DNA from 2 places in the Rossellomorea sp. YZS02 genome. Region 2 is predicted to be linked to the other one. Evidence: riboswitches for the same ligand, from Rfam matches in the RefSeq annotation. Region 2 holds a riboswitch; the other holds the start of a gene.

Region 1 (15,518 bases), on a different contig from region 2:
CTGCCTGTAGTGTTTTTGTTAAAACAGTTTTTGTTTCAACTCAAGGAAGAAGAAAGCAAACCGTATGTGGAATTTTCTTATTCGAAAGGATTCAGAAGGGCCTATACGGTTTGGCATCATCTGTTCCGGAATGTCTGGGTCCACTTCTTCTTTCATCTCAAACCAATCTTTCTACTGATGCTTTCCAATCTATTAATCATTGAACTTCTATTTAACATCAATGGGTTCATGCAGGCGTTGTTGCGAACGGCGACCAGTTCTCCTGCTGCATTCTTCCTAGGGATGCTTCTCATTTTTGTGCCGTTCTTTATTGTGTTCACGATTGGATCAATGATTCTATCAAAGTGGCTGAAAGGAGGGGAGCAGAATGAATAGATGGATGCTCAAACGGTTGGCACTTCCCATCTTTTTACTGATTACCTTCATTGCCGTCAGTTTCCTGGTTCCGGTGATAAATCCCAGCTATGATGAGGTGGTAGACTATCTATCTGATGAGAATGGAAGAGTGATAGCGGCGCCGCCGTTCACCCCTGATGAGATGCCTCCTCTCGGCAGTGATAAACTCGGGAGGAATTTTCTGCTGCTGTTATTGGTCGGAGCGAAATATACCATCTTTGCGGCATTGGCCATAGCACTATTACGTATGGTATTTGGGTTTTTCTTTGCAGTACTGTACACTTTCCTTCCTGTATTTTTGGGCAGGTTCATTAAAGGGCTGGGGGAAGCGTTTCAATATATCCCCCTCGTAATCATTGTGTTTACGCTACTGATTCCACTAGAAGGGGCCTTCCATTCCGAAATACTCCCTTCCAACAGGTATTTCTTCATACAAGTAGTCGCGATTGCCGCAGTGACGATCCCATCTCTTGGCATTTATTTAGGGGAAGAGATGAAACTGTTTATGAAGAGTGATTTCATTCAAGTGTCACGTACGATGGGGGCAGGGAGATTTCATCTATTCAAGCAGCATCTGCTGCCCCAGTTCAGAAGGCATTCGATTGTATTATTTTCAGAACAGGTGTCCCAGACGCTTGCCCTTCTCATTCAGCTAGGCATCCTTCATATGTGTCTTGGAGGACTGAAAATCGCCAACTTCGGCATCATGGAAAGTATCCCGGTATATTTTTCTGAAACGAACGAATGGGCAGCGACGATCGCCATCAACATTCAGCAGATCTTCCTGCGTCCGATGCTTGTTGTGGTTCCACTGGCGTTATTCGCTCTGTTGATTCTCTGTGTGAACTCGATCAGTTCCACTTTACGGAGGGTCTTGATAGAAGGAGAGGGCGGAAGGATGGCGAAAAAGACGGAAGGAGAACGTCATGAAAGAACCATTTCTGTATCAAAGGATCTTTTCACTTTGAAACAGTAGGAGGAAGTCGGATGAAGGAAAAACAGGGTGGTAAGATGTTTTTGATTGTATCTATCCTATTTTTTATATTTGGTGGAGTGGTTTCCGTATACACCGGGTTTGAACCCGACCCAGATCGTTCCTTATGGTTTCCGCTTATATTCCTTGCAACTATGATAATCAATATATTCATTTCTAAGAAAGAAAGCCGTCCTTACTATACAATAGGGTTTAGTCTGCTGGCAGTCTCTACTCTTTTATACATGGTCATTCCGAAGCTGATATAGAAAACACTCAGAAACAATATCTGAGTGTTCTTTTTTTATAATATCAATGCACGGTTCTTTCTCTGATCCTTTCGGAGAGGTACGGTCTTCATTAACCCCTTCTCTTCTTTTGATAGAGAAGGGGTTTAAACTAAGGCTTTTTTAAGTTCCTTATCCTGTGATGAGTATGATATATTAATATAATAGAAAATTCAGTATAATCAGGGGTATTTAGATGAATAGACTTCTTAAGGTGCCGCTACAGGTCAAGATATTGGGCTTGGTCATTTCGCTGCTGCTGATCGTGATCGGGCTGCTTACATGGATGTTTGCATACCGGGAATCAAAGGAAGACGTTGAACAGGCAGAAGATTTGGCGATGCAAACGGCCAAGACACTTTCTTATATGCCGGTCATTCAGGATTCTTTTAAGAATGAGGAGCCTGTAGAAGATTTAAGTGCGGTCACGGAACAAATCCGCGATCAGGTGGATGCTTCTGCTGTCCTGATTGAAAACAGGGACGGGCAGATATTCAGTTTTGTCGGACAAGCAATCGGGGATGGGGATCCCGAAGAACGTTATCGTGCATTGGTATTCGGAAGTAATAATCTGATACATACCGGGGATGGCGACGAGGAAGTGCTAAAGGGGATTGTCCCGGTCATGATTCGGTATGACAACTACAAAAAAGTCGAAGGCACTGTAACGGTTGAGTTTGATATGAAAACTATTCGGAGTAAGATTGCCTATGAAATCCGTACCATGCTTGCTCTTTCCGGGGGAGTCCTGATCCTCGGGGTGTTCGGCAGTCTGTTTTTGGCCAGGAGTATCAGAAGGGATACACTTGGTTTGGAACCGTATCAGATCAGTGCGCTCTTCAGGGAAAGAAATGCAGTTCTTCAATCTGTAAAGGAAGGGATTTTAGCCATCGACACACAAGGTGTGATTACGATGATGAATCAATCTGCCCGTGAGTTACTTGATATTAAGGGAAATGTTGAGGGTGAATTCGTGACAGAAGTCATTTCTTCTCAAAAGATGCCCGAAATGTTGGCTTCTTCTTTGCATGTTTCCAACATCGAACTTCAATATAAAGAAAAGACGATGATCGTCAATGCCCAGCCTATCATCGAAAATAACCAGAAGGCGGGCACTGTGTTCAGCTTCAGGGACCGGACAGAAATTAAACAAATGGTGGATGCCCTTTCGGAAGTTCAGCAATACTCGCAGGACTTACGGGCACAAACGCACGAATTCAAAAACAAGTTGCATGTACTTCTCGGGCTGCTTCAGCTGCATAAATATGAAGAAGCCATCACATTCCTCACGGAGGAATCGGATCTGCAGGAGTATCATTCGATCATATTCTTTCAGAGTATCCTGGATAAGAAAGTTCAGGCCATTCTATTAGGGAAGATTGCTAAAGCATCAGAAAAGAAAATAGATTTCCAAATCGACGATGAAAGTTCGCTTTCCCCGCTTCCTGTATTCATCGGTCTTTCACCCCTTATCGTTATATTGGGTAATCTGATTGATAATGCATTCGAAGCGGTGATGGACAAAAACCCCAAAAACAAGGTCGTTTCTTTTTTCGTTACCGACATTGGCAACGATATCATCTTTGAAATCGCAGATAACGGAAAAGGGATTTCTGAAGAAGAAGAGGGACGTATTCTTCAGAAAGGAGTCTCATCCAAGGGTGCCCACCGGGGTTATGGACTTTCAAACGTTCAGGAAGAACTATCCCTGCTCGGGGGTACGATTGAATGGGATTCCAAAAAGGATAAAGGGACGGTTTTCACTGTCATCCTGCCGAAATCACACACAAAAGGGGAATAGGTATGATTAAAGTTGTCATTGCCGAAGATGATTTTCGCATTGCACAGATACATGAAGAATTTCTTGCGAAAAATGAGCAGCTGACATTAGTCGGTAAAGCGATGAATGCGAAGGAAACATTGAACATCCTAGATACACATTATGTTGATTTGCTTTTACTTGATGTATATATGCCTGACCAGCTTGGTACTGAATTACTGCATAAAATCCGCTCTTATTATCCTTCCGTTGATGTCATCATGATCACAGCTGCGAAAGATAAGGCTTTTTTAGAAAAGGCACTCCGGTACGGTGTCGAACATTATTTGATCAAACCGGTGACACTGGAGAAATTTCAAGAAGCCATCACGTCTTATCTCCAGAAAAAAGTGTTGCTTGATTCTGCTGAAGAGGTCAATCAACAGATGCTGGATCAATTCTTTGGGAAGGAAAGAAAGAAAGCCCCCGAAAAAAGCTACGATCTTCCGCCGGGCATCGATTATTTGACTCTTCATAAAGTGACAGCCATCTTGCAAGAGGAGAAAGAAGGCATCACCTCGGAAAGAGTCGGCGAAAAGATGGGGGCATCCCGGACAACGGCACGGAGATATCTCGAATATCTGGTCGGGGTAAGAGATGCTACGGTGGAGCATGTATATGGGATCGTCGGACGTCCGGAAAGGAGATACCGGATGGGCAGTGAGAATGCAGTGAAATAGATTCCGGGACTATCGTGTCTGCCGCATGGATTAAAGTGATCACTTTAATCCATGCGGCAGACTTCTTTAGTTAAATGGAAAGAAACCGGTGAACAAAATGAACAAAATCCACATAAGTTTTTTAAAACATAATATTTTGGAAACGTTTACATAGACTCGTTTGCCGACTAGGATTAACTTAACGTATTTCACCTTTTTGACAGTTGATGTTTTCGGTGAGTACAAACAAGATAAAAGGGGTGCAGAAATAATGAAAAAGTTTGGCTTTGTACTGATCATTTGTGTAATGGCTTTGATGACTGCCTGTTCAAGCTCTGCTTCGGGTGACAAGGAATTTCCGTCAAAGAATATTGAAATCATCGCACCGGCTTCTCCGGGTGGAGGCTGGGATTTAACGGCACGTTCTGTCCAGAAGGTTTTGCGTGATAACGACATTGTGGATAAGAACATCAATGTCATCAACAAACCGGGCGGAGGCGGTGAAGCGGGATGGAAATATCTCGAGAAGAAGGATTCCCACCACCTTGCAATCAATTCAAGTCTGGTACTGACAAATAAATTATTGGGTCAAAGCGATCTATCATATGAACAATTTACTCCGATTGCAACATTGGCAACAGAATGGCAGGCACTCGCGGTACCGGTTGATTCAAAATATGAAACCGCTTCTGAACTGCTGGATCAGATGAAGAAAGATCCGAAGTCGCTGAAAATCGGAGTAGGTCCAGGGCTCGGAAACGATGACCATCTTTCAATTGTACAGGCAGCAAGCGAGAAGGGGATCGATCCTACTAAACTCGACTTTCTTGTCTATGAAGGCGGCGGCGACGTCGTGACGGCACTGCTCGGCGGACATGTAGATGCAGTGACGACTTCCCTTTCAGAAGTAAAAGAGCAGCATTTGGCTGGGAAGCTTAAGATTCTTGTGGTTTCTTCAGAAAAAAGGCTGGAAGGACTGGATGACGTTCCAACCTGGACGGAAGAAGGAGTGGACATGGTGTTCCCTCACTGGAGAGGAATCATGGGCCCTGGGGATATGACAGAAGAAGAAATCGCCTATTGGGATGAAAAAATCGGCGAAATGGTCAAAACGGATGAATGGAAGAAGATGCTTGAAAACAATGACTGGGATGATTTTTATAAAGATAGTAAAGAATCAAAGGAATTCATGAAAGAGCAGGAAAAATTATATTCCGATCTAGTGGAAAGCTCCGGTTTGAAAAAGTAATGGAAGTGACGGGTGGGATACGGATGAGCGTCTCCCGCCTTACTCTCTTAGAGGAGGTTGACGTATATGAGAGCAATCAAACTCGGGATGCCGATTTTTTTAATTCTATTAAGCTTCTTTTTTTTAATAGCATCCATCAATTTGCCAAAGGCAAATCTCGGGAACCCAAATGGGCCGCTCTATTTTCCTGTCGGATTGAGTGTCTTCATGCTGATATTCAGCGCGGTTTATTTATTTCAGGAGTGGAAGAGCCTTCATGTTCATAATGAAGATATCAAGCTTCTGCTGAAAGGGAGAACGCCGAAATTAATTGCCCTGACTGTTTTATACGGAGCTGTTTATGCGTTCATATTTGAACGGATCGGGTTCTTATTTTCTACTATTTTGTTTTTGGGTGCTTTGTTATTTACGGTCAATGGAAAGAAATATGTTGTGAATGTGATAGTGGCAGTCAGCTTTTCTTTTCTATCATGGTATGCATTCAGCATTTTATTAGGAGTCAGTCTTCCATAGGAGGTGCACTAGATGGATTTTAGCAATTTTATGCAGGGGTTAACAACTGCGTTGGAACCAATCAATATTATGTGGGTTGTCATCGGAGGATTCCTTGGAACGATCGTCGGGATGCTCCCCGGGCTGGGGCCGGCAACAGCCGTAGCCGTGTTGATCCCGATTACATTCGGCATGGAGCCCGTCAGTGCCATCATCCTGATGGCTGCTATCTATTATGGGGCGATGTACGGGGGATCAAGGAGTTCGATTCTATTAAATACTCCGGGTGACGGTTCTGCGATTGCCGCCACATTCGACGGGTATCCAATGGCTCAGAAGGGTCAGGCAGGACAGGCCATGGCCATTTCGGCAGTCGCCTCTTTCATAGGGGGAATGATGGCCGTCATCGGGTTTATCTTCCTTGCCGAGCCGCTTGCAAGCTTTGCATTGAAATTTGGTCCTGCTGAATACTTTTTATTAATGTTGCTGACTCTTTCGGCGATTGTTGCCTTGTCAGTAGGGAAAATGGTGAAGGGATTCATTGCCATGTTTCTTGGGCTGATGCTCAGTACGGTAGGCATTGATACGCAGAGCGGAGTCTATCGCTTCACTTTTGGAAGTTCCCATCTAAGTGAAGGAATCGATTTTCTAATCGTGATCATAGGCGTTTATGCAGTAGGGGAAGTCCTTTACAATTATTTGACGATCGATCAGGAGAAAAAAGAGAAAAAGAAAGTCGGTAAGATCTGGTTTACGAAAAAGCAATGGAAACGCTCATTGTGGCCGATTCTCAGGAGCGGTCCGCTGGGATTTGTCATCGGTGTCCTTCCGGGAGCCGGGGGATCGATCGCATCCATGATCAGTTACTCGACAGAAAAGCAGATCTCCAAAAAACCTGAAGAGTTCGGAAAGGGTGCAGTAGAAGGGCTTGCAGCTCCTGAATCTGCCAATAATGCTGCTTCAGTAGGTGCCATGATTCCGCTATTGACGATGGGGATCCCCGGATCGGGTACAACCGCTGTCATGCTTGGAGCTCTCGTCATGCTTGGCATGAAACCTGGACCGCTTTTATTCGAAAATGATCCCAATACGGTCTGGACACTGATCAATAGTATGTTCATCGGAAATATAGCCCTTGTTATTATTAATATTTTGCTTGTCGGTCTGTTAGTGAAAATACTGGATACGCCTGCAAAAGTGTTGTATCCGGTCATTGTGATACTTGCATTTATCGGAACCTACACGCTCAGTTACAGTGCAGTGGATTTCTTCCTTCTATTGATTTTCGGAATATTCGGGTTATTCCTTAAGATCATGGATTTCCCAATTGCCCCGCTTGTTCTGGCATTGATCGTCGGAGCGGATATGGAGCAGAACTTCAGGATGGCCGTGCTTTCGTCAAATGGCAGCCTCGGTATCTTCTTTGATACGCCGATTGCCATCGCATTGGCTGGATTGACTCTTTTATCACTCTTTTATCCATTGCTGATCAAAGCGTTTCAAAAGAAAGGGAAGAATCCTATCGACCCTATCTCAAAAGACATGTAATAAGGAGGAGTATCGATGTCAAAAACGAACTCATACGACGTAGTTGTCGTTGGAGCGGGGAATGCAGCCTTATGTGCAGCCATTTCAGCCCGTGAAGAAGGTGCGGAAGTACTGGTCCTTGAAAAAGGTCCTGAACATAAAAGAGGTGGAAATTCTTTTTTTACCGATGGAGCGATCAGGGTGGCCTATCATGATCTCACAGATATTCGGAAGGTCGTGACGGATCTCTCTGATGAAGAAGCGGATTCAATCGTTATGCCCGACTACAATGAGGAAGACTATTATGATGATATCATGCGTGTAACAGAAGGGGAGAGTCAGCCGGAGCTTGCCAGACAACTGGTGGACCGCTCGTTTGAAACGCTCGTGTGGATGAAGGGGCATGGTGTGAAATTCGAACTCAATTATGATAATCAATCTTATGAAAAGGAAGGCAAGTGGCATTTCTGGGGAGGTCTTCCGGTCAAGACGGAAAACAAAGGCATCGGGTTGATGAAGCAGCTTTTTTCTCGTGCCGGGGAAATGGGTATCGATATTTGGTATGAGGCTGCGGCAGTGGAGCTTATAAAAGAAGGCGGAAAGATAAGCGGTGTGGTTGTACAGAAGGATGAGGAGCGGATCAACGTTGAATCCACAGGTGTCATTCTTGCCTGCGGCAGTTTTGAAGCAGACAAAAAGCTTCGGAAACAACATATTGGGGAAGAATGGGAAGCGGCAATCGTACGCGGAACCGAATATAACACAGGGGACGGGATTACAATGGCGGTTGCGGCAGGAGCGCAGAAGTTTGGTGAATACTCCGGCTGTCATTCAATCGGCACGGATTATCATGCACCGAAAGTCGGTGACTTTAAAAAACCCGGTGACATCTTCAAGAAACATTCCTACCCTCTCAGCATCATGCTGAATAACGATGGAAAACGATTTGTAGACGAAGGTGCGGATTTCCGGAATTATACGTACGCAAAGTACGGGAGGGAAATCCTGAAACAGCCTGGTCATGTCGCCTATCAGGTTTACGACTCCCAAGTCCGGCCGCTGCTGAGGAAGGAATATGATCTTGAAGAAGCGACCTGTTATAAGGGTGAAACCCTGGAGGAGCTTGTTAATCAGCTTTCCATTAACAAGAAGCAATTCCTGCATACGATTGAGGAATATAATGCAGCCGTTCAAGACGGGGAATACCATCCTACGGAAAAAGACGGCAAGAAAACAGCAGGGCTTACACCAGAAAAGACGAACTGGGCATTGAGGATCGAAAAGGGGCCATTCTATGCATTTCCGGTTACGTGCGGTATTACGTTTTCATTTGGGGGACTCCGGGTCAATCCTTCAGGTGAGGTGTTAAAAAAAGATGATCAACCACTATCCGGCCTGTTCGCTGCTGGAGAAATGGTCGGCGGCATTTTTTATCACAATTATCCTGGAGGGTCGGGATTGATGTCCGGGGCTGTATATGGGAAAACAGCCGGTTCTTCAGCTGCCCGGTATGCCCTCTGCAATAAACAGGATTCAACGATCATTCACTGACAGTTATTGAAGAAAAGGAAAAGTCACCCCATCGCCGGTGGCTTTTTCCTTTGATTGAAAGATGGGAGTAATCGTCATGAAAAAACAACTGTTACTGGTTATCACGTTTCTATTATATGCCTTTTTCTTTCTACCATTTTTTGAGTGGGATGAAACATGGAAGGCTATCGCTGCACTCAGCATCATACAAATCCTGTGGATCGGCAAAATATTTCCTCTTGCGTTCAGTTCGCTGCTGCTTATATTGCTGATATCGTTTCATTTTTTCAGTTATGAACAGACTTTGAGTTATTTTAGTTCGGGTATTGTTTGGCTCTTGTTTTCCACATTCATTATCTCAACTGCATTCATCAAAACCGGTCTGGCTAGCAGGGTATCGCTCTATATGTTAAAGCTGTCTGGAGGGTCGGGGAAAGCGTTGATTTTCATTTCGTTTCTGCTCATGACTGTCCTGTCTGTCCTGATACCGTCGAATGTAGGGAAGGGCAGCCTGTTATCATCGGTACTCGACAGCCTGATGAAAAGTCTGCGGAAAATAGCGGATGTCCATTATCTGGGCAAGTCACTATTTATAGGGGTTGCCTATCTGGCTGCCATTTCAGGATCGTTTGTCGCGACTGGGGCCAGTTCCACTATCTACGCTTTCGGAATCCTTAGCGACGTTTCGGGCGATCTGAATTATATAAGATGGTTTCTGATTTTTGGAATACCGGTGCTGCTTTTTATCGTGATATTGTGGGGGATATTCTTAATGATCTTTCCCCCTGAGAAGATTGACCGAAAGCTGTTATTGGCATTGATCGAAAAAAGAATCAGTGAGCTTGGGCCGGTCGGCATCAATGAAAAGAAAATCATGTGTATCATCGGGGGAACGTTGATCCTGTGGATTGCACAGCCTCTACATGGATATTCCATTCCTCAAGTTGGCCTTCTGGGCGCATGTATGACCGTCATTCCTTTTGCAGGAGTATGGAAGTGGGAAGAAGCGCGGGAATCGATTGATTGGGATCTGATGCTCTTTTTTGCCTCCACTCTGATGGTATCGGGGATGCTGGTCGAGACAGGGACGATTGAATGGATGGCAGAAGGGTTGAATTCTATACTTACTGGCCACCAATCCTGGGTGATCATCCTGCTCCTCATCTTATGTACGAGTATTATTCGGATCGTATTCGTCAATATCCTGGGGTTTTTGACCATCATGCTCCCTCTCAGCATCACGATCGGGCACACAATCCCGGGTTTATCACCCATGCAAATTGCCATGCCGGTGTTCCTGGCATGCGTCCCGGGATTTTTCCTCGTCACCCAGTCCCCGGTTCATCTGATCAGCTACTCGTACGGTTATTTTACCGACAAGGATTTAATGCGGGCGGGAATTTGGTCATCCACAGCATGGATCGCCGTCATCATCTGCTCGGTGTTCTTTTACTGGTAAGACAATATTTAGTGTTAAAAAAGGGTATGAACAGCGTGCTGTCCATACCCAAAAACTTATTTTATCAATGCCCGGTTCTTCCGATGTTCCTTCCTCAGAACAGCTGAGTTGAACAATCTCTTCTCCTCTTCTGTTTCCGGGATCACTTTCGGCACCGGTTTCGGCTTACCGTTTTCATCCACCGCAACCATGGTAAGGAATGATTCCGTCGTCAAGGTTTTGATACCTGTCAATAGATTCGAAGAGAAAACTTTTACGTACACCTCCATTGAAGTCCTTCCCGTGGAAGTTACAATCGACTCGAGGCTGAGTGCGTCTCCGACAGTTGCGGATGACAGAAAATCGACCGAATCGATCGAAGCCGTGACTACCACAGAGCTCGAATGCTTCATCGCTGACAGCGCAGCAATTTCATCGATAAATGCCAATACCTTTCCCCCGAAGATTGTTTGCATATGATTGGTATCCGGTGGCAGTACCAATCTGGTTTGTACGGTTCGTGAACGCTCAACAGAATAAGCTTGTTCCATTCTTGTCATCTCCCTGATTGTATAATGGCGAAACAAAAAAACATCTTCCTTTGTGAAAAGAAGATGCAGTTACTCCAAACGAGCGTCCGGGATCCCTTGGTTCCCTGTATGACGTTTCATATGCGCAACACCCTCCTATCTCCCGTAGGAACTTTCGTGTTCTTCTCAGCTTGGCAGGTCTCCTGGCTCAGCGTCTCCGATTCCATATTCCTTCCCATTTCGATGCGAAACAGTGGATCCATATGGAATCTCAGCCTTACAGTGGCGGGACCGCGTTGGATTTTCACCAACTTCCCTTTAAAGAAAATGAACATATCATTTTCACCAATGAGCAATGATTAAATTGTGAACGGTTTTATTTTATCATAGACTTTCATAGAATGAGCACCCTCTATGGTAAAATGAAGAAAAGGGGATGGGATATTGTGAAGAAATTCAATAAATGTCAAAGTTGTGCCATGCCGCTGAAGAAGGCAGAAGATCGGGGGACGGAAAAAAATTCAGAGGAAAGTGTCATGTATTGTAAGCACTGTTACCAGCAAGGAGAATTCACTCAAAAGGATATTACGATGGACGAAATGAAGCTTTTTGTGAAAAACAAATGCATTGAAATGGGGGTCCCGGCATTTTTATCAGGTATGTTTGTGAGGAATATCCACAAGCTTGAACGATGGAAATAGGGAGATTCATTGAATGCATGTGAGGAATCGAAATGACATATAGTGATCAACAGACGCAGATTCATAGAGTAATTCAATACATAGATCAACATCTTACAGAAGACTTATCTTTAGAGCATCTCGCCAAAGTCTCTACCTATTCACCTTATCACTTCCAACGATTGTTTAAAGGGTTCATAGGTGAGACCCCTGCAGGTTATGTGAAAAGGATTCGATTGGAAAATGCCGCACATATGCTGATTTATGAGCCAAGGGTTCCTGTGACTGAAGTTGCCTTGAAATGTGGATTTTCTTCTTTATCTTATTTCACCTATTCGTTCAATACCTATTTCAACACCAATCCGAAAAGCTGGAGGGAAGGTGCTTATTTAGAACGATTTCCAAGGGAATATATTAATAGCAAGAAATCTAAACTTTCCAGCACAAATCCGAAAGCATCCCGGGATAGAGAGACTTATAATGAGTTTAAATGGCTGGACCTTTCCAAAGTGAAAGTCGCACATTTACCAGGATGCTCCACTGTCAACCGATACCATACAGGATCCTACGTCAAAGGGATTCCTGCAGTGTGGCGGGATCTTTATCATTGGGGGAATGCAAGGGATCTATTGGAGGACAGCCCGTTGTTATTCGGTGTACCTAAGAGTAACCCGTACATCACCCCTGCTGAAAAAAACAGGTATGAATGCCGGTTGGGCGTTAAGGGGCGCAGTATCCCCGGGGAGGACACCAATCATTTCTCCGGAGGGAAGCATGTGATATATGAGTTTCCTGAGCCAGTCGATTATGAGGAAAGGGGCATGCTGATTGAATGTTACTCGGAGCTTTATAGTTATTGGCTGCCACAAAGCGGCTTTAGGTATTTGGGGAATCCGGTTGAACTTGTTGAGGTAAAGGGTATACCAGGGTCGCTTGAGATAAGATGTGGTATAAAGGCGATCGCACTGGCCATTGAACCGAATTAATGGAGGAATAGGGATGACAGCAGATTTGAATATGTTCGCGTTTTTAGCGGGGGCCGTGTTGTATATGATATACGGCGGGATTTTTTATTCAATCCTTCTTGGGAAGAAAGATCAGGATGGAGCAGGCCCGGTGAAATATGTGGTGGCTGTCCTGGTGGCATTCATTAGTTCTGCCCTGGTAGGAGTTCTCGTTCAAGGGACGGAATCCAGTGGTTTAGCTTCAGGAGCGTTGGTAGGAGGAATCGTTGGGATATTGGTTTCCATTGTTTATTTAAAAAATGCACTTTTTGGACTCATGACCAAAAGGATGTTCCTGATTGCCATTGGTGATCATCTCATCATTTTTACTTTGCTTGGTGCATTACATGGCTGGTTTTTATAGGATGAAAGCTTGAACTTTTACAGGTTCAGGCTTTTTTATATAAGCTGTTTTCGCAAAGTTTATATACAAACTAAGATTTGCGAATGCTCTGTCATTCAGGGTGTGGTGCAGGAGGGTGAAGGGAACAGTCCCTCTTTCCACGGACGTTCGGCCGAGCCTCCTCAGCAAAAACCGCTTCCGGGGTCTCGGCACGCCCGTTTTCCGTAGGAGTCTACGCAGTTCCCTTCACCCTCTAGAGTAGTAAGTGGTTGACAGAGCAAAATGGTTTGTGTCCATCAGTTTAAAAAAAGTAAAGGACTTTAAAATAAAATCAATCACAGCAAAGAGTGAAAAAGCAGTGGCATAAGAAGTCTCCACATTTCCTATGTGATAGTCAAACTTTTCGTCAGTTGATTGGAGCGGAAAGCGAGCACCTGTAGCGGAAATCAACCGCCACTCGCTACATCCAAAAGCAACAAGGTATATGAAAACAGCCTTTATATAAAAATAGGAGAATAGCCTAATTTTTTGAAACTTTTTCATTCTGGCATCCGTATATAGTAGTGTAGCTAGCACTTTTATTTAAAAATTAAATCAGACAGCATGCTGGTTTAAACAAAATGTCGAGAGGGGTTGTCAGAATGCTAGGATCATTGAGTGTTATTGGATTTTTCGTTTTCTTGATTCCTGTACTGGTCATTGCGGCAATTGTAGGGATCGCATATTATTTCTGGATGAGGTTTCGTTATCGTACCGCAAGATCCAATCAGGCATTGATCATTACCGGACCAAAACTGGGGGATCCTGAAAAGGAATCGAATATTTTCACCGACCAGGAAGGCCGTTCCATGAAAATCATCCGTGGTGGAGGATACAGATTAAGACGTTTCCAAACAAGCACGCCTGTTAACCTTACATCTTTCCAATTGAAGCTTTCCACTCCACGAGTGTATACAAACGGAGGAGTTCCGATTGTCGCCGATGCAGTGGCCATGGTGAAAGTGGCCGACACCCTGAACGGGATCGCCAACTATGCCGAGCAGTTCCTCGGGAAGGATCAAAAGGAAATTGAAGATGAAATCATCGAAGTATTGGGTAGTAATCTTCGTGCCATCCTTTCAAAAATGACCGTTGAAGACATTAACAGCAACCGTGAAAAATTCAACGCCGATGTATCGGAAATCGCCCAGAAACAGCTTGATCTGATGGGCTTTAAAATCACGTCACTCGGATTGACGGACATACGGGATGCCGATGAAGAAAACGGATATTTGAAAAACCTTGGTCGTCCTCGTATCGCAGAGGTGCGTAAGCAAGCGGAAATCGCAGAAGCGAACACAGAGCGTGAAACACGCATTCACCGTGCACAGACCGACCAGGAAGCGAAAGAAGAAGAGTACAAGCGTCAAATTACGATTGCTCAATCGAAGAAAGAAAAAGACATCAAAGATGCTGCATTCAAAGAAGAAACAGAGCGTGCAAGAGCGAAATCCGAGCAGTCATACGAGCTTGAAAAAGCCAAACTGGCCAAGGAAGTAAAAGAAGAAGAGCTGACCCTTCAATTCCTTGAACGTGAACGTGCGGTTAAACTCGAAGCGGAAGAATCCAAGGTCCGTAAAACAAAAGCCGATGCAGATTATTACGAAACAACTCGTAAAGCAGAAGCCGAAGCACGGAAATCGGAAATCGACGGGGAAGCGAAAGCCAAGATCCGCAGGGAAGAAGGGTCTGCAGAAGCAGATGTCATCCGTGAACGTGGTAAAGCCGAAGCTGAATCCCGTAAACTTCTTGCAGAAGCCATGGAGAAACACGGAGATGTCATCATCACCGAGAAACTCATTGAAATGCTTCCGATATTTGCAGAGAAGATCGCTCAGCCTCTGAACAATATCGATTCGGTCAAGATCATCGATTCAGGCAATGGTCAAGGGGTTCCATCCTTTGGTAAGAGCATCACGAGAACGATGCTTGACATGCAGGAACCACTCCGTGAAATGACAGGCATTGATGTAGGCGAGCTACTGAAGTCTTATGCCAACAGAACCCAGCCTGTGCATTATCAGCCTGCTATTTCCGAATCTGCAGATAAGGAAGTGGCAGCCTCCAATGAAGTGGAGGAAAAAGAGTTAGAGGAAGCCGGCAAGGGAAATAAATAGGAAATAAGTAAAGAGAGATGTTTCCGGGAGGAAGCATCTCTTCTTTAATTATGAAATCGGTGCAGTGTGGAAAAGGTTGTTCTGTACCTTGTTTAAGGTGTATTCAGCTGCTGAAAAAACAGCGGAAATCAGCTGCTGAAATCATGAAGAAAATCAACAGCTGAAACCACCCAAACTTCACCTGCTAACCCCATTCCCTAAAACCTCAATCCCTTACCCCAACCTCAATATGCCGGCAATCCCTGACATCAAACAATCCTAAATCGGTCAGCTTCAGTTCTGGAATCACAGGCAGGGTCAGGAAAGAAAGGGTGAGGAATGGATTGAAGTCCCCGGTGAATCCCAGCTGTACAAATGCATCCTTCAACTGTATGAGTCCCTCGGCAACTTCTTTATAGCCACCATCAGACATTAAACCGGCAATGGCTAATGGAA
Region 2 (15,518 bases):
TTAATTGAAAGGGCATCCGACTGGATGCCCTTTCGTTATGAACACTGTGTTAGGATTCTGAGTGAACCAGCTTCACGAGCATGTGAGAAAGCATATGCTGTTCTTCCTTACTGCCTGCTTTCCAAAGTTCATATAATAACTTTTCTTCCCTGTTTTTCGGTTCTTCATGAACGGCAAGATAGTCCCCTACCTTCTGAGCTGCCTTTGCCTGCTGCTCTTCGCTCATCCCCAGCTTATCCGCTAAGGAAACTTTGTTACCTAAGTATGATTTGAAATGATCAAAGTTAGAAAGAATATCCTCTTTTTTATCCTGGGACATATTACCTAAAGCACTGTCCACCTTCGACTCCATCTTTTCTTCTGTAGAATGATTTGCCATGTAAACAACCTCTCCTCTCATTCAATCTACTATGTATATTCCCAGGGTAAGAATTATTAAACCATTTTTTCTTTTATTTGGAAATACTATTTCTCATAAACCTCTAACCTTCCCGACTCTCTGAATTTTGTTTAAATGGAATGGGATTTGTGTAAACAATATAGGTGAATAGATCTAATGATATCGTTAGGAGGAAAATGAGGATGGGTAATCAGAAAGTAGCAATCATTACAGGAGCAAGCAGCGGGATAGGTCAGGCGACTGCGAAGGAATTGGCATCAAAAAATATAACGGTGATGCTTGCGGCAAGACGTGAAGAACGATTAAAAGAATTGAAAAATGAAATAGAAAAAATGGGCGGGACGGCTTACTATCATGTCACAGACGTGACGAACGTAGAAGAAATGGAACAGCTCGCGAAAATGACAATCCAAGAAGCCGGACAAATAGACATATTGGTCAATAACGCCGGACTCATGCCCCTTTCTTTAATCAACAAAAGAAAGATTAAAGAATGGGATCAGATGGTTGATGTCAATATTAAAGGGGTCCTCTATGGAATATCCGCTGTCCTCCCTTATATGGAAAAACAGAAATCAGGACATATCATCAATATCTCTTCTGTTGCTGGTCATAAAGTGATGCCCGGAAGCTCTGTCTACAGCGGGACGAAATATGCGGTCCGTGCGATTACAGAGGGATTAAGGCAAGAAATGAATGCTTCTCATAACATCCGTACAACCATCATCTGCCCGGGTGCAGTTGCGACAGAATTGACAGAGACCATCACAGACGAGGACATCCTAGCCGCATTCAAGGATCGTGAAATGAAGCCACTCGACAGTGAAAACATCGCAAAAGCCATATCATATGCAGTCGAGCAGCCAAGTCATGTGGACGTCAATGAGATCATTGTCCGCCCTACTCAACAGGATATGTAAACAACAAGGAGGAATAGGTTGATGAATACACAATTTGATAAACTATTTATTAATGGAGAATGGGTGGACGGAAGCAGCAAAAATTCCATTCCCAATCAGAATCCATTTAATCATACGGAAATCGGCTCTATTACAGCAGCCAGTAAAGAGGACCTCGATAAAGCCTATCTGTCAGCACAGGAAGCTCAAAAATCCTGGGCTCTCGAACTCCCTCAAACAAAGAGGAGCATCATGGAAAAGGCAGTCTCTATTGTTGAGGAGAACAAGGATCTAATCATTGACTGGCTCATCAAAGAGTCCGGCAGCACGTATATGAAAGCTGCAGGGGAAGTGACCGTTTCCATCAATAGCATGAAGGAAGCGGCAACTTATCCATATAGAATGGAGGGAAAAATCTTACCCTCTCAAGTTCCGGGGAAGGAAAACAGGGTGTATAGAGAACCACTTGGAGTGGTTGGCGTCATCAGCCCATGGAATTTCCCCTTCCATTTAGCCGTCCGATCCATTGCCACTGCCTTGGCAACGGGAAACGGAGTCGTCGTTAAACCCGCCACACATACTCCCGTGACAGGCGGACTTTTATTTGCTAGTATTTTTGAAGAAGCTGGACTTCCAAAAGGATTACTAAATGTCGTAGTGGGGAAAGGTTCGGAAATCGGCGATGATATCGTGACGCATCCTATCCCACGATTGATTTCCTTCACCGGTTCAACGGAAGTGGGACGCCGAATCGGTGAGCTTGCAGGAAAAACCCTCAAGAAAACCGCTTTGGAGCTCGGTGGAAATAATGTATTTATCGTACTTGATGATGCAGACCTCGATAAGGCTGTTGAATCAGCTCTTTTCGGTAAATTCTATCATCAGGGACAGATTTGCATGAGCATCAACCGGATCATGGTCCAAAAAGGGTTGTATGGAAGATTCGTGGATAGGTTTGTATCCCGAGTGAAAGAACTGAATGCAGGAGACCCATCCGATAAAACGACTCATATCGGCCCTTTAATTGATCAAAATCAAGTTGAGCGAATTCTGAAGGATATAGAAAGCAGTAAAGAACAAGGAGCAGAGGTTGTGCTCGGTGGCAGTGCGGATAAGAACTTATTACACCCGACGGTTCTGACACACGTCACGAACTCCATGCCAATCGCAAAGAATGAAATATTCGGACCGGTGGCTGCCATCATCTCGTTCGAAGACGATGATGAAGCCGTTCGTTTAGCCAATGAACATCCATATGGATTAAGTGGTGCAGTCCACTCTTCCTCCATTGAGAGAGCAACGAATTTGGCACATCAAGTGGAGACAGGGATGATCCATATTAATGATGAACCTGTTAATGACGAACCGCATATGCCATTTGGTGGTGAAAAAAATTCAGGCTTGGGACGATTTAACGGAGAATGGGCACTCGAAGAATTCACGACGGTGAAATGGGTAGCCGTTCAACATAAAAGAAGGGATTATGGCCCTTTTATTGAAAAAAGATAACAAAAAGCGAGTCTGGTTGACTCGCTTTTTGTTTTTGACCGGTTTGACTTCCTTGCTCACAGTTCATCGAATCCATTTGCATCAGACGTTTTCGTATATTGTCTTGATTTTTGTTCAAAGAAATCGGTCTTCCCTCTATCCACTTCCTGATACGCTATGATCCATTTAAGAGGATTGGTCCTGTAACCCTCGAAAGGTTCGTCAAAACCTAACTGTTTCGCTCTTTTATTCGCCATGAATTTTATATAGTCCTCCAGGTCGCTCAGTAAGAGACCCTCCATATTGGAACCAATGATTCCCCTCCCCCACTCTATTTCAAGGAGGGCAGCCTGTTTAAATGCTTCCTTTCCGAAGGTACGAAGCTCCTCCGTTTGATAAGACGGATTTTCATTCAAGACCTCTTTATATATCTTCTCAAATAATCCGACATGGAGCTGTTCATCCCGATTAATGTAATTGATCATCGTACTGGTTGCCACCATCTTCTGATTTCTGGCCAGATTGTAAAAAAAGGCAAAGCCCGAATAGAAAAATAACCCTTCCAGGATGACATCAAATATGATCGATTTTAATAAATTTTCAACCGTTGGTGATTCTACAAACCCTTTGTAGCCATTTGTAATGAATTCATTCCTTTTTATTAAGATAGGATCTTTCTTCCAGAAATCAAACACTTCATCCTGCTTGCTCTTTGACACGATGCTCGATAAAACATAACTGTAAGAATGATTATGCACAACCTCTTGCTGTGCCAGGATGATCATCAGGGCATTAAGGCTTGAATCCGTTAAATAATCTGCCACTTTACCTGCATAGTCGGTTTGGACGCTGTCAAGAAGAGCGAGCAATCCTATTATTTTCAAAAATGACTCCTGCTCTCTTATTGAGAGAGTCGGAAATTGCTTGATATCCTTGGACATGTTAATTTCAAAAGGAGTCCAGAAATTCCCAAGCATCCTCTTATATTTCGGATAGGCCCATGAAAATCGAACATCATCCCAATTCAAGATATTTGAGCTTTCACCGTTAATGATTCCTGTAGATTTATTAGGTGCCTCTGAATCAATCAGGACCCTTTGTTTCAATTCATTCATCTTATACTCTACCTCCCTGGTCTAGCTATGACAGCTTTCGCATTCTTCAAAATCGGATACCGACGTTGACCTGACATAATAAGTTGTCTTCAATCCGGAATTCCAGGCATCCAGATGCAGCTCCAATAAATCTTTCGCTTTAATGTCATTTCTCACATACAGATTAAACGAAATCCCCTGGTCGATATGCCGCTGCCTTTTCACATTCTGTTTTACACTCCAATGTTGATCGACATGATAAGCAGTTTTGTAATACCAGGTTGTTTTCGGTGATAGATCAGGAGCGGTGACGGGAATCTTATAATCTTTCTTTTCTTCGGAATACTCCAGCCTGAAGATCGGATCAATGCTCGCAGTGGATCCCGCAATGATTGATGTTGAGGAATTGGGAGCAACAGCCATCAGATATCCGTTACGAATTCCTTTTGCAGAAACCTTATCCTTCAATTCAGCCCATCTCATACTGGAATATCCGCGTTTCTCAAAATATTCTCCTGAGGACCATTCAGATCCTTCAAAGTATGGGTATACGCCCTTCTCGTCCGCCAGTTCGCAGCTGGCTTTTATTGTGTGATAAGCAATCTCTTCATAAAGAGAATCGCAATAGTCCACCGCCTGACTGCTTTCCCACTTCACTCCCTTTAGAGCAAGAAGGTGATGCCATCCGAATGTTCCCAACCCGATTCCCCTATACCGTTGATTGGTCATTTGAGCCTGCAGGACGGGAAGGTCATTCAAATCAATTACATTATCCAGCATCCTTACTCCTATTGATACAACCCTCTTCAACTCATCATCCATAATGGTTTTAGCTAAAGAGATGGAAGCAAGATTGCAGACGACATAATCACCAGGAGACTTATAGGTTACAATTTTTCCATCTTTAATTACTTCTTCTTCTATAACGGTTGGACTCATATTCTGAGCAATTTCCGTACATAAATTACTGCAATAGATCATTCCTTTATGGGAATTTGCATTCAGGCGGTTAACGGTATCACGGTAAAACATATAAGGTGTCCCCGTTTCGAGCTGGGATATCATGATCCGCTTAAAAATGTCAATGGCCGGAACCACTTCTCTGGAAAGCAGCGGATGATCTACACAATCCCAGTACCTCTCCCGAAATGATCCCTTGCCTTTCCTTTCATCATAGAAATCTTCCAGTGAATATCCCATGACTGTTTTCACTTCATGAGGATCGAATAAATACCAATCTTTCCTCTCCTCCACTTGTTCCATAAATAAGTCCGGAATTGAGACTCCTGTGAAAAGGTCATGTGTCCGCTGTCTTTCGTCCCCATTGTTCAAACGTGTATCAAGGAAAGGAAAGATGTCTTTATGCCATACGTCTAAATATACGGCAATCGCCCCCTGGCGCTGTCCTAATTGATCGACGGAAACCGCCGTATTATTCAGTTGCTTCATCCAGGGGATGACACCTGAGCTCACCCCTTTAAAGCCTTTGATATCACTTCCTCTGCTCCGGACCTTTCCTAAATAAATTCCTAATCCCCCGCCATTTTTACTCAATGTGGAAACATCTGTATTGCTGTCATAAATACTTCTTAAGTCATCTTCCACAGTATCTATGAAACAGCTGGATAACTGGCCATGACTCTTCCCTGCATTCGCAAATGTAGGGGTTGCCACCGTCATATACAAGTTGGAAAGCGCCCAATAGGCTTCTTCAATCAAGGAGATTCTCTTTTCTTTCGCTTCGTTCCTGAACAGGGTCATGCTTATGATCATAAATCGCTCTTGTGGCAACTCCAGAATGGCGCCTTCATGGGACTTTGTTAAATATCTCTCGGCCAATGTAACAATTCCTATGTATGTGTGGAGATGATCCCTGGTCGAATCCAGCTTGGAGCCCAAGTAGTCCAATTCTTCTTTGCTATAACAATCAAGCAAGGCAGGTGTATATAATTGTGAAGAAGTTAAATCTTTGACCACTTGATAAAAGGAGCCGTACGGATTCTCTTCTGACGTCCCCCTTGATAAGGCCGTCCTCTGATATAAATCCTTTATGTACAGTGATGCGGCGACATATGTCCAATCCGGTTCATGTGCGGAGATACGTTCAACTGCTGTCAGGATCATAAAATGATAGAGTCCTTCTTTATTCATGTCCTGTTGTTCAGCATAGAGCCAAATCTTTTCATTGTATTCGGTGAAATAAAGATCCGGAAACCGACTGTGCAGACTTTTTAGAATCTCTTCTACCTCTTTTAGCCGTTCATTTACTGTGATTGACACAATGATTCCTCCCATTTTGAATAGTGGGGAAGGAGTAAAAAAAGCCCATCCTTCTAAAAGGATGGGCTTTATATAGACGGAGATATAAATAGACTTTAGCCTATTACAATCCTCGCTTTATCCTCCCAATTCCCGAAGAAGATAACACGTGATAAATAAGGCAGGTCTCCTGGCTAGCGCTTCATTCTACTCTAAGGCCTTCCCATCTTATCGACAGTGGCAGTTCCTTATTTCGTCGGCACATACAGTTGCGGGGACAGCTCCGGTTTCACACCGGATTCCCTTTTAAGTCTCAACAGACACCCTATTCACAGGTTATAATCAATATATAGTTAATTAATTTCAAAAGAACACAAAATGTTGTGTTCTTCATCATCATATACGATTTATTTTAGAAATACAAGCAAATCTATTAAACTTTTACAAGTATCGCTCTTCTTCTATTTAGAGTCAAGCATCAAGATGGTTTCTTCTTTTACACATTAAAGGCTTCTTTAAACTGTGGACTTAATTCACTCCACACATCAAATAGATTGCCATCAGGGTCCGCGAATACGAAATTAAGTCCACTGTGGCCCCTGTCCTCGATCTTCCCCGTCTCCACTTCCTGATCAAGCAAATACTCTCTCAAGTTGTTTAAATCACTTATACCATCCACTTCAAACGTTAAGGAAAATCGCTTATTTCGGCGCTTATCTAAAAAATTGCTGCTTTCTCCTTCTATCGAGCTCACCAAAAAAATGCTTTGATGAGCAAGATCTAATATAGCTTTATCTTCGTCCATATAGTTCAGCTCGGCGCCTAACTTTTCCTGATACCATGTACTCGCCATTTGGACATCACTTACCGGGATGTAAATCGTCCCCACTCTTATCAGTTGCTTCATCTTCTCTCTCCTTTTTATCGTTATACTGTTACCAATTCAACAAAAGGAAGAAAATCCCTCCCCATTGGAATATGCCTATAATTATTATTTTCGTTGAAAAGGGCAGAAGAAGATTGAATACTCTCTTCAAATGGACACTGTTCAGTCCTCATCTCCTTTTATGTTGGTTGAGCTCATCCCCCCCTCTCTCTATAATTCAAATAGAAGGTTGTTTGACAGTATTCTTTGGTCCCCAATATTTTTTTCAGGTTGTTTAAATGGAGTATTCTCGATTTAAGCAGCCTCTTTTTTTAATGTAATAATCATTTGAAATTCATATCCTATTTGGAGGTGATTTCTTCTTTGTAATCGTATACATACAGGTGAATACAAGGAGGAGCACCAGTTTACCTGTGTGTCATCCTCATTACAATCAATACTTTTTAGCCTAAATACTTTCTTTTTAAGGCTTTTTCATTTAAAATGCGCATTAAGTGATTTTTTTGGAAATCACACCTTAGTTCTGAAAGGAGTCTACTATGAAGAAACTATTAACGACTTTACTATTAGCATTATTAACAATTGGACTAGCCGCTTGCGGTTCGGATGAGGAGAGCCAAAAAGCTGACGATAAACCGAAAACAGAAGCCTCTGACAAAAAGGCACAAGAAGAGCAAGCGAAGAGGATGGAAGAAATGCAAAAGAAAATGGATGAACAAAAGGTAGAGAAAGATAAGGTCGTTGCCATTGTCAACGATGAAAAAATTAAAGGCGAAGACTTCAACAACGTGTTGACTCAATCACAGATGCAGTACCAACAAATGGGTCAGGATCCAACGAGTAAGGATGCAGTTAAGAAGATCAAAGATCAAACCATCGATAGCCTGGTAGGACAAACCCTTCTTATGCAACAAGCAGATGAAAAGGGCTATAAGGCATCTGAGGATGAAATCAATAAACAGCTAGAAGAAGTGAAAAAGCAATACAAAGATGAAAAGCAATTCGAAGAAGCCATGAAGAAAGCCGGATTTACGATGGGCGAGCTAAAAACCCAAATTGCTGAAAATATTAAATATACGAACTACGTTGATAAAGAAATCAAGGTAGACGAAGTAACCGAAGATGAAATGAAGAAGTTTTATGATCAATATGCCAGCCAACAAGGCAGTGATCAATCTAAGGATGCACCAAAGTATGAAGATGTAAAACCACAGATCAAAACACAGCTGGAACAACAGAAGAAACAAGAAAAACTCGTTCAGCATGTCGAAGATTTAAAGAAAAATGCTAAAATCGATGTGAAAATCTAACTCATTTCAGAAAGCCGCCTTCAAAAGGCGGCTTTCTTTTTTTTATCCTTTTAGAGGTTTTCTGCTTTCCAGAGGGGGTAAGGTATAAGAACCGATCATTATGAGGAGGAACATGCATCATGCCGAAAAATACCACCAATCATAACCCTGAGAATGCTGAGAAGGACGATGAAAGTATCCTCGACCAGCATGAGAGTGAGCAAAACGTCGACCCTATTCCAATTGACGAACTAAAAAAAGACCAGCAAGACGAAAAGAAAAAACACGATACGAAAGATGAATGAATAGAGCCCTGTGGGATTCCCCACAGGGCTCTTCATTCTATTATTTAGATAACCAATCCGTATGGAAGGTGCCTTCTTTGTCTATTCGCTGATACGTATGGGCACCGAAATAATCCCTTTGGGCTTGAAGCAGATTTGCCGGAAGCGATTCAGATCGATAGCTATCATAATATGCCAATGCACTGGCAAGGCCTGGTACAGGAATACCCAACTTGATGGCTGTGGCCACAACCTCCCTGGCTTCATCCTGATAATTTTCTACAATTTCCTTGAAGTAAGGATCAAGGAGCAGATTCGTTAAGCCTGGTTCACGGTCATAGGCATTCTTGATTTCTTCCAGGAAACCAGCGCGGATGATGCAACCACCTCTGAAGATCATAGAAATTTCGCCTGGTTTCAAATTCCAATTGTACTCATCTGAAGCCGATTGAAGCTGTGCAAACCCTTGAGCATATGAACAGATTTTACTTAAGTACAATGCCTTACGAATCATCTCGATGAATTCCTGTTTGTCTCCTTTAAATTCTTTATTCTTAGGACCCCTCAGGATCTTGCTTGCCTTCACACGTTCTTCCTTCATTGCTGAGATGAAGCGTGCAAAAACGGATTCGGTGATGATCGACAATGGTACACCTAATTCAAGAGAGCTGATGCTCGTCCATTTCCCGGTACCCTTTTGCCCGGCAGTATCCAAAATGACATCGACAAGAGGCTTGCCTGTTTCTTCATCCACCTTTGTAAAGATATCTGCGGTGATTTCAATCAGATAGCTGTCGAGTTCACCTTCATTCCACTCTTTGAAAATCTCATGAAGCTCATTTGCATTTAAACCAAGTACATTTTTCATCAGATAATACGCTTCACAAATGAGCTGCATATCACTGTACTCAATTCCGTTATGTACCATTTTCACATAATGGCCGGATCCATCAGGACCTATGTATGTACTGCAGGCATCTCCTTTTACTTTTGCTGCAATGGCAGTGAGGAAAGGTTCAACCAGATCATACGCTTCTTTCTGACCACTTGGCATAATCGCAGGGCCATATAGGGCACCTTCTTCTCCACCTGAAACTCCTGCTCCAATGAAGTTAATTCCCTTTTCATCCAAATCCTTGTTGCGGCGGATTGTATCCTCGTAATACGTGTTACCACCATCAATGAGAATATCGCCTTTATCCAGGTGAGGAAGCAATGAATCAATTGCTTTATCAGTAATATCCCCGGCAGGTACCATGATCAATATTTTACGTGGTACTTCCAAGGATTGTACAAATTCATTTACTTCATGAGTTCCAACCAGATTCTTTCCCTTATGCTCATCCAGTACCTCTCTTACCTTTTCATCTGACACATCATATATAGAAACTGAATAGCCCCTGCTTTCAAAATTCAGAGCAAGGCTCTTACCCATTACTCCGACTCCAACGACTCCTATTTGTTGTTTTGTCATAAACGATCATTCCTTTCAATACGAATAAATACAACTCTTCACCGTTATTATTATAATACGAAATAAATTTTCGTGGTGGATTTTTATGAAATAATATTTTTTTATTTCATTAATTGAGTTAAAATTATTTTCACAGATGTCCCATAGGAGGTTTCTTTAACCATGGATGAAAACGCTCAACATTGTTTTCCACGAATCCGTTCTCATTATTCGAAACTTAGTCAAAAAGAAAAGATGATTGCTGATTTTATTATTGCTAATCCTGAAAAAATTATCCACACAACCATCAGTGGTGTCGCAGAGTATCTTGGTATTGCAGATGCCACAGTTTTCAGATTCTGCAAACGATTGGGCTATAAAGGCTACCAGGCAATGAAAATTTCATTGGCTTCTGATATTGTGACGCCGATTAAAGATATCCATGAAACCATCAATGAACAAGATTCAGAAGGCGTGATCGCCCAAAAAGTTTTCCGATCCAATATGAGGAGCCTCGAAGACTCATTGAGGATATTGGATGAGGAAGCCTTCCAAAAAGCAGTTCATGCAATGCTTCATGCAAGAAGAACCGAATTCTACGGTACAGGGGGATCCGGTTTTATTGCCATGGATGCCCATCATAAGTTCCTAAGAACAGGGATGGCCACTACCGCCTATAATGATTCCCATATGCAACTCATATCGGCTTCTCAGCTAACAGAAGAAGATGTGATCGTCTTTATCTCTCACTCAGGAGCGAACAAAGATTTATTGGAAGTATTGGAGGTTGCAAAGAAAAATCGTATTAAGACCATTGCCATCACCCACTTCGCTAAATCTCCTTTAAGCAACAGAGTGGACATTCCACTATTCACAGTCTCACAGGAAACCGAGTACCGTGGAGAAGCACTGGCTTCAAGAATCAGTCAGCTGAGTATCGTTGACGCCCTTTATGTAAACATCATGAAGAAACGAAAAGAACTTTCCAAAGCCTCCCTGCAAAAATTACGTGACGCGATATCCATTAAAAAGGTATAGCCAAATAGAGGGACGGACCTTTCAAGGTCCGTCCCTCTTCTCCATTCCCTTAAAATCCCCATAAAAAAACAGGCTCACGAATGAGCCTGTTCTTGAAGTTGTAAAGTTAGATTATGCTTTACGTACGTTAGCTGCTTGTGGTCCACGAGCACCTTGTTCAACGTCGAAAGATACTTCTTGACCTTCGTCAAGAGATTTGAAACCTTCACCTTGAATCGCTGAGAAGTGTACGAATACGTCGTCTCCACCTTCTACTTCGATGAATCCGAAACCTTTTTCTGCGTTAAACCATTTTACTTTACCATTTTCCATGTTTGTTGCCTCCTAAAGTGCATTTGAGCACCATGTATTACTATTCTTGCGATATCAGGTGAAAACCAAATCGTGTTCTTCCCTCGTATACCGGACAAAAATAATTCTTTTATAGAATAACAGTAATGAAACAAATAAGCAAGTTCTTGAAGGAGAAGTTTTGAAAGTCAGACCTCCTACATAATTGTACTGAATACCGTGATCAGTATATGTCTTTTTAACCCATTCACTTGTTTTCCCCCTCTTTCATTCAACGATATCGACCTTTTGGCGGATGTAACCGTTTTACTAATATAAACACTCATGGGGTTCTAAAATCAGGGGAAAACTGTGGTATAATGAACAAAGATGAAAGGGAGTGCCCAATGAAATCCACAAAAAATCGGTTTAGCAATGGTTCTATGGTGACAATCAAGGAAACTGGCGAAACAGTGACAGTAATGAAGTGGCAATATGTAAAAAACATGAAGCGGTATTCATATATCGTAAAAGAACATCCAGGCACATTTTATTTTGAAGAGGAACTGGAATTAAAATAAAAATGCTATCATCTTAATAATTATTTTGACAGGGACTCTCTCATGAACACAGCAGAGTCCTTTTTCATTCCCATTGCACATTTGACGTCAAAAAAAGCCTGCATCCTAAAGGATGCAGGCTTTTCCATATGTATGACCTGTGAGGGATTCGAACCCACGACCCCTTCCCTGTCAAGGAAGTGCTCTCCCACTGAGCTAACAAGTCGCGATGCAAGGTACATATTCTATTATATTCATATAATGAGAATTGTCAATGACTTATCGTAAATTTTTTCTGAATTCATCTTCCAATGCATAAAAGAACACCTGTTCGCATATACTATTTGTATCAATAACACCCGGGGTGCCCAATGTTGATCAAAATTCAGCGTTCTTTGATAGAACGACAGCCGATTGAAATGATTTATATGAATGCAAGGCTTGAATGTACCAAGAGAAAGGTACTGGTAAGGAGAATTGAAAAAGACTATATCACCGCTTACTGCTTCTTCAGAAATGATATTCGCAGGTTTAAAATTCAAGACATTTTGGCAGTTTCTTATCCCCCCACCCTCCGCTGATCCTACCAATACAAAAGGCTGAACCCATAGTGGGCTCAGCCTTGATTTATTTTATGCTGTTGCTCTTGTTGGTGTCTTATCTTCTCTCTTAATGAAAAATTGCAGTGCAAGCATGATTCCAAATAAAACCAAACCAATGATATCAGACATGCCTTCTGGATAAATGAGTAATAATCCTGCAGCTACGCAAAGGAATCGTTCGATGACGAATACTCTACGATACCAATAACCGATCATACCTGCCCCAATCGCCATCATCCCGGTCACGGCCGTAAAGACAACCCATATCAGCCTCGGGATGGTTGTATCGATCATCAACAATTCCGGGGACAATACGAACATGTAAGGTATGATAAAAGCGGCAATGGCCAACTTAGCAGAATTGACCCCTGTCCGTATCGGTTCTCCTCCCGACACCCCGGCGGCGGCAAAGGCAGCCAGTGCCACAGGCGGCGTGATATCAGCAATGATACCGAAATAAAATACGAATAAGTGAGCGGCTAACTCAGGTGCTCCCAATAATATGATTGCAGGAGCAGCGATCGTGGATGTGATGACATAGTTCGCCGTAGTTGGAGAACCCATGCCGAGTACAATCGACGCAATCATCGTAAACACCAATGTTAGGATCAGCTTACCTTCGGTGGAATTGGTAAGATCCGCTGCCAGGTCAACCAGACCATTCGCAAGGGTCAACCCTAGACCAGTCTTAGTCACGACCCCTACGATCATACCTGCTGCGGCTGTTGCCACTGCTACAGACAAAGCTGTCCTCGCCCCGTCCACAAGCGCATCTACCGCATCCCTGAAACCGATTCTTGTATCTTTCCTAATCGCACTAATGGCGACTGTGGCAACAATAGACCAAAGTGCCGCACGCATGACGCTCATTCCGCTCACTAACAAAATGATGACCGTTAGGATTGGAAGCAGCAAGTAAATTTTCTTGAACACTTCTTTACGGTCTGGCATCTCATCATCGGATAAACCCCGAAGGCCGATCCGCTTCGCTTCAAAGTGTGTCATGATCCAGATACCTGTGAAATAAAGAATGGCTGGAATAGAGGCAGCTTTGGCAATATCCCAATACGAAATACCGCCGATGAATTCCACCATCAGGAAAGCAGCAGCTCCCATGATCGGTGGCATCAACTGACCACCGGTTGAAGCGGCAGCCTCTACCCCGCCGGCAAACTCTTTACGATACCCCAGTTTTTTCATCATAGGGATTGTGAAGGAACCCGATGTCACGACGTTCGCAACGGAGCTCCCGCTGATGGTCCCTTGAAGGGCACTGGAGAAGATCGCAACCTTTGCAGGTCCTCCGACACGTTTACCAGCAATGGACACGGCCAAATCATTAAAATACTGACCGACGCCAGTCTTCACAAGGAATGCCCCAAACAATAAGAATAAGAAGATGAATGTGGCTGAAACATATAATGGTGTCCCCAAGATCCCTTCACTTGTGAAGAACATCGTTTTCACGATATCGTCCCAATCATAACCCCTGTGAGCCAGGAATCCAGGCATCAACCTGCCATAATACATATATAGGATAAATGCAGATGCGATGATCGTAATCGGTAACCCCACCGCACGTCGAGTAGCTTCCAATACAAGAATCATAGCAGCGAAACCGACATAAAAGTCCAGTTGAGTCATCAATCCGACCCTGCTGACGATATCATCCTGCATGATCGGCCAGTATGCACCAATTCCTACAGAAATGGCTGAAAGTACAATATCATACCAGGCAATCTTGTCTTTCTTCAAATATTTCTTGCGGGCAGGAAATAACAGAAACACTAATGAAAGGGCGAACCCTAAGTGTATAGACAAAAGCAATTGCCGTGGGATGAATTGGAAGATGGATGCTACTAATTGAAATAAAGAAAATGCCAATAACCCGAAGAATATTATCCATTTGAACGTTCCGTGATGGAATTTCCTGGTGGAAGATTCCGGATCGTATTTTTCAAGTAACTCTTGTTGTTGCTCTGCAGTCAAAGATTCAAACTCTTTATCTTTTTCCAACTACAGTCACTCCTTTCCACTGGTTGTAAAGTGATTGTTTCTTCAATTGAACCCGAACGACAGACCCTTTATCAAAATAGTCTGCTAAAGGATATTCCCTCCCGTCAAGCACGAGACGGTGATTCGCGACGACTTGGCCAATCCTGATATCAATGTAAGGAAACACTCTCTCCATATTAGAAATTAAATACTTGCCTTCCTTCGTCACTTCAAAGATTTCATTTCCTTCTGCATTGGCCGGCATACCAATGGCAGTATCTTCATAAAGTAATTTAGTTTGTTGAATTTGATTTGAGGATGTCGTCACATAAAACTCTTCTACTTCTGATAAATGAATAGAGTGAGTATATCGAACCGAAAACGAATGATTGTCGGTGAGGCTGAAAAGGACAGAGTCCCCTGTTGTACTTCTCGGTTCTACAACCAAAAAGGTATGTAAGGGTATAAAAAGGCTGAATCCGATACATAGAATCAGGAGAATTGCTCCCAGGGATGTATATTTCCTCATAAAGAATTCCCCACCATTCCATTGTTAGGCTTTTAGCTGAAACCAAAACAAAAGAATAGACCGTAAGCGGCCTATCCCTTTGTTCATCTTCTGGTGTGAACCTATTCCATTGAAATTCCTTTTTCATCAAAGTATTTCTTTGCACCAGGGTGTAATTCGATTCCCATACCTTTAAGGCCGTCTTCCGCCTTAATCAACTTACCTTTAGCGTGGGTGATTTGATCTGTGTTTTCAAAAATGGCTTTTGTTACATCATAAATGACATCTTCTGAAATATCAGCGTTTGTCACTAACATGGCACGAACTGCCACGGTTGTCACGGCATCGTCCACTTTACTGTACGTTCCTGCAGGGATTTCATCTTCAGAATAGTAAGGGTACTTCTCAATCAACTCGTTGACTTTGTCTGACTCGACAGGTACGATCGCGATGTCTTCTGTCGCAGCCAATCCTTCGACCGCTCCAGTCGGAG

Evidence for each region. Region 2 has a riboswitch for cobalamin ahead of SLH55_RS19805 (ribonucleoside-diphosphate reductase subunit alpha). Riboswitches for the same ligand answer to the same signal wherever they lie in the genome.
Region 1: another riboswitch for cobalamin. It lies ahead of SLH55_RS14730 (acyl-CoA thioesterase); the one in region 2 lies ahead of SLH55_RS19805 (ribonucleoside-diphosphate reductase subunit alpha).

The regions. Positions count from the first base shown of each region.
Region 1 is NZ_JAXBLY010000014.1:67,278-82,795, reverse strand. It holds gene SLH55_RS14780 (ABC transporter permease subunit) at 1-375, shown strand, start outside; gene SLH55_RS14775 (hypothetical protein) at 368-1,372, shown strand; gene SLH55_RS14770 (hypothetical protein) at 1,384-1,638, shown strand; gene SLH55_RS14765 (sensor histidine kinase) at 1,853-3,457, shown strand; gene SLH55_RS14760 (response regulator) at 3,460-4,155, shown strand; gene SLH55_RS14755 (tripartite tricarboxylate transporter substrate binding protein) at 4,406-5,383, shown strand; gene SLH55_RS14750 (tripartite tricarboxylate transporter TctB family protein) at 5,450-5,896, shown strand; gene SLH55_RS14745 (tripartite tricarboxylate transporter permease) at 5,909-7,423, shown strand; gene tcuA (FAD-dependent tricarballylate dehydrogenase TcuA) at 7,439-8,953, shown strand; gene SLH55_RS14735 (DASS family sodium-coupled anion symporter) at 9,030-10,391, shown strand; gene SLH55_RS14730 (acyl-CoA thioesterase) at 10,448-10,921, opposite strand; cobalamin riboswitch at 11,076-11,265, opposite strand; gene SLH55_RS14725 (zinc ribbon domain-containing protein) at 11,347-11,601, shown strand; gene SLH55_RS14720 (AraC family transcriptional regulator) at 11,634-12,566, shown strand; gene SLH55_RS14715 (DUF1761 domain-containing protein) at 12,580-12,948, shown strand; gene SLH55_RS14710 (flotillin family protein) at 13,569-15,083, shown strand; gene ade (adenine deaminase) at 15,289-15,518, opposite strand, start outside.
Region 2 is NZ_JAXBLY010000023.1:26,317-41,834, reverse strand. It holds gene SLH55_RS19825 (DUF3243 domain-containing protein) at 50-379, opposite strand; gene SLH55_RS19820 (SDR family oxidoreductase) at 583-1,320, shown strand; gene SLH55_RS19815 (aldehyde dehydrogenase family protein) at 1,342-2,808, shown strand; gene SLH55_RS19810 (ribonucleotide-diphosphate reductase subunit beta) at 2,865-3,902, opposite strand; gene SLH55_RS19805 (ribonucleoside-diphosphate reductase subunit alpha) at 3,924-6,176, opposite strand; cobalamin riboswitch at 6,303-6,483, opposite strand; gene SLH55_RS19800 (VOC family protein) at 6,637-7,047, opposite strand; gene SLH55_RS19795 (SurA N-terminal domain-containing protein) at 7,566-8,336, shown strand; gene SLH55_RS19790 (hypothetical protein) at 8,456-8,620, shown strand; gene gndA (NADP-dependent phosphogluconate dehydrogenase) at 8,661-10,073, opposite strand; gene SLH55_RS19780 (MurR/RpiR family transcriptional regulator) at 10,236-11,090, shown strand; gene SLH55_RS19775 (cold-shock protein) at 11,202-11,402, opposite strand; gene SLH55_RS19770 (hypothetical protein) at 11,768-11,941, shown strand; tRNA gene SLH55_RS19765 (tRNA-Val) at 12,075-12,146, opposite strand; gene SLH55_RS19760 (TRAP transporter permease) at 12,553-14,538, opposite strand; gene SLH55_RS19755 (DUF1850 domain-containing protein) at 14,525-15,046, opposite strand; gene SLH55_RS19750 (TAXI family TRAP transporter solute-binding subunit) at 15,148-15,518, opposite strand, start outside.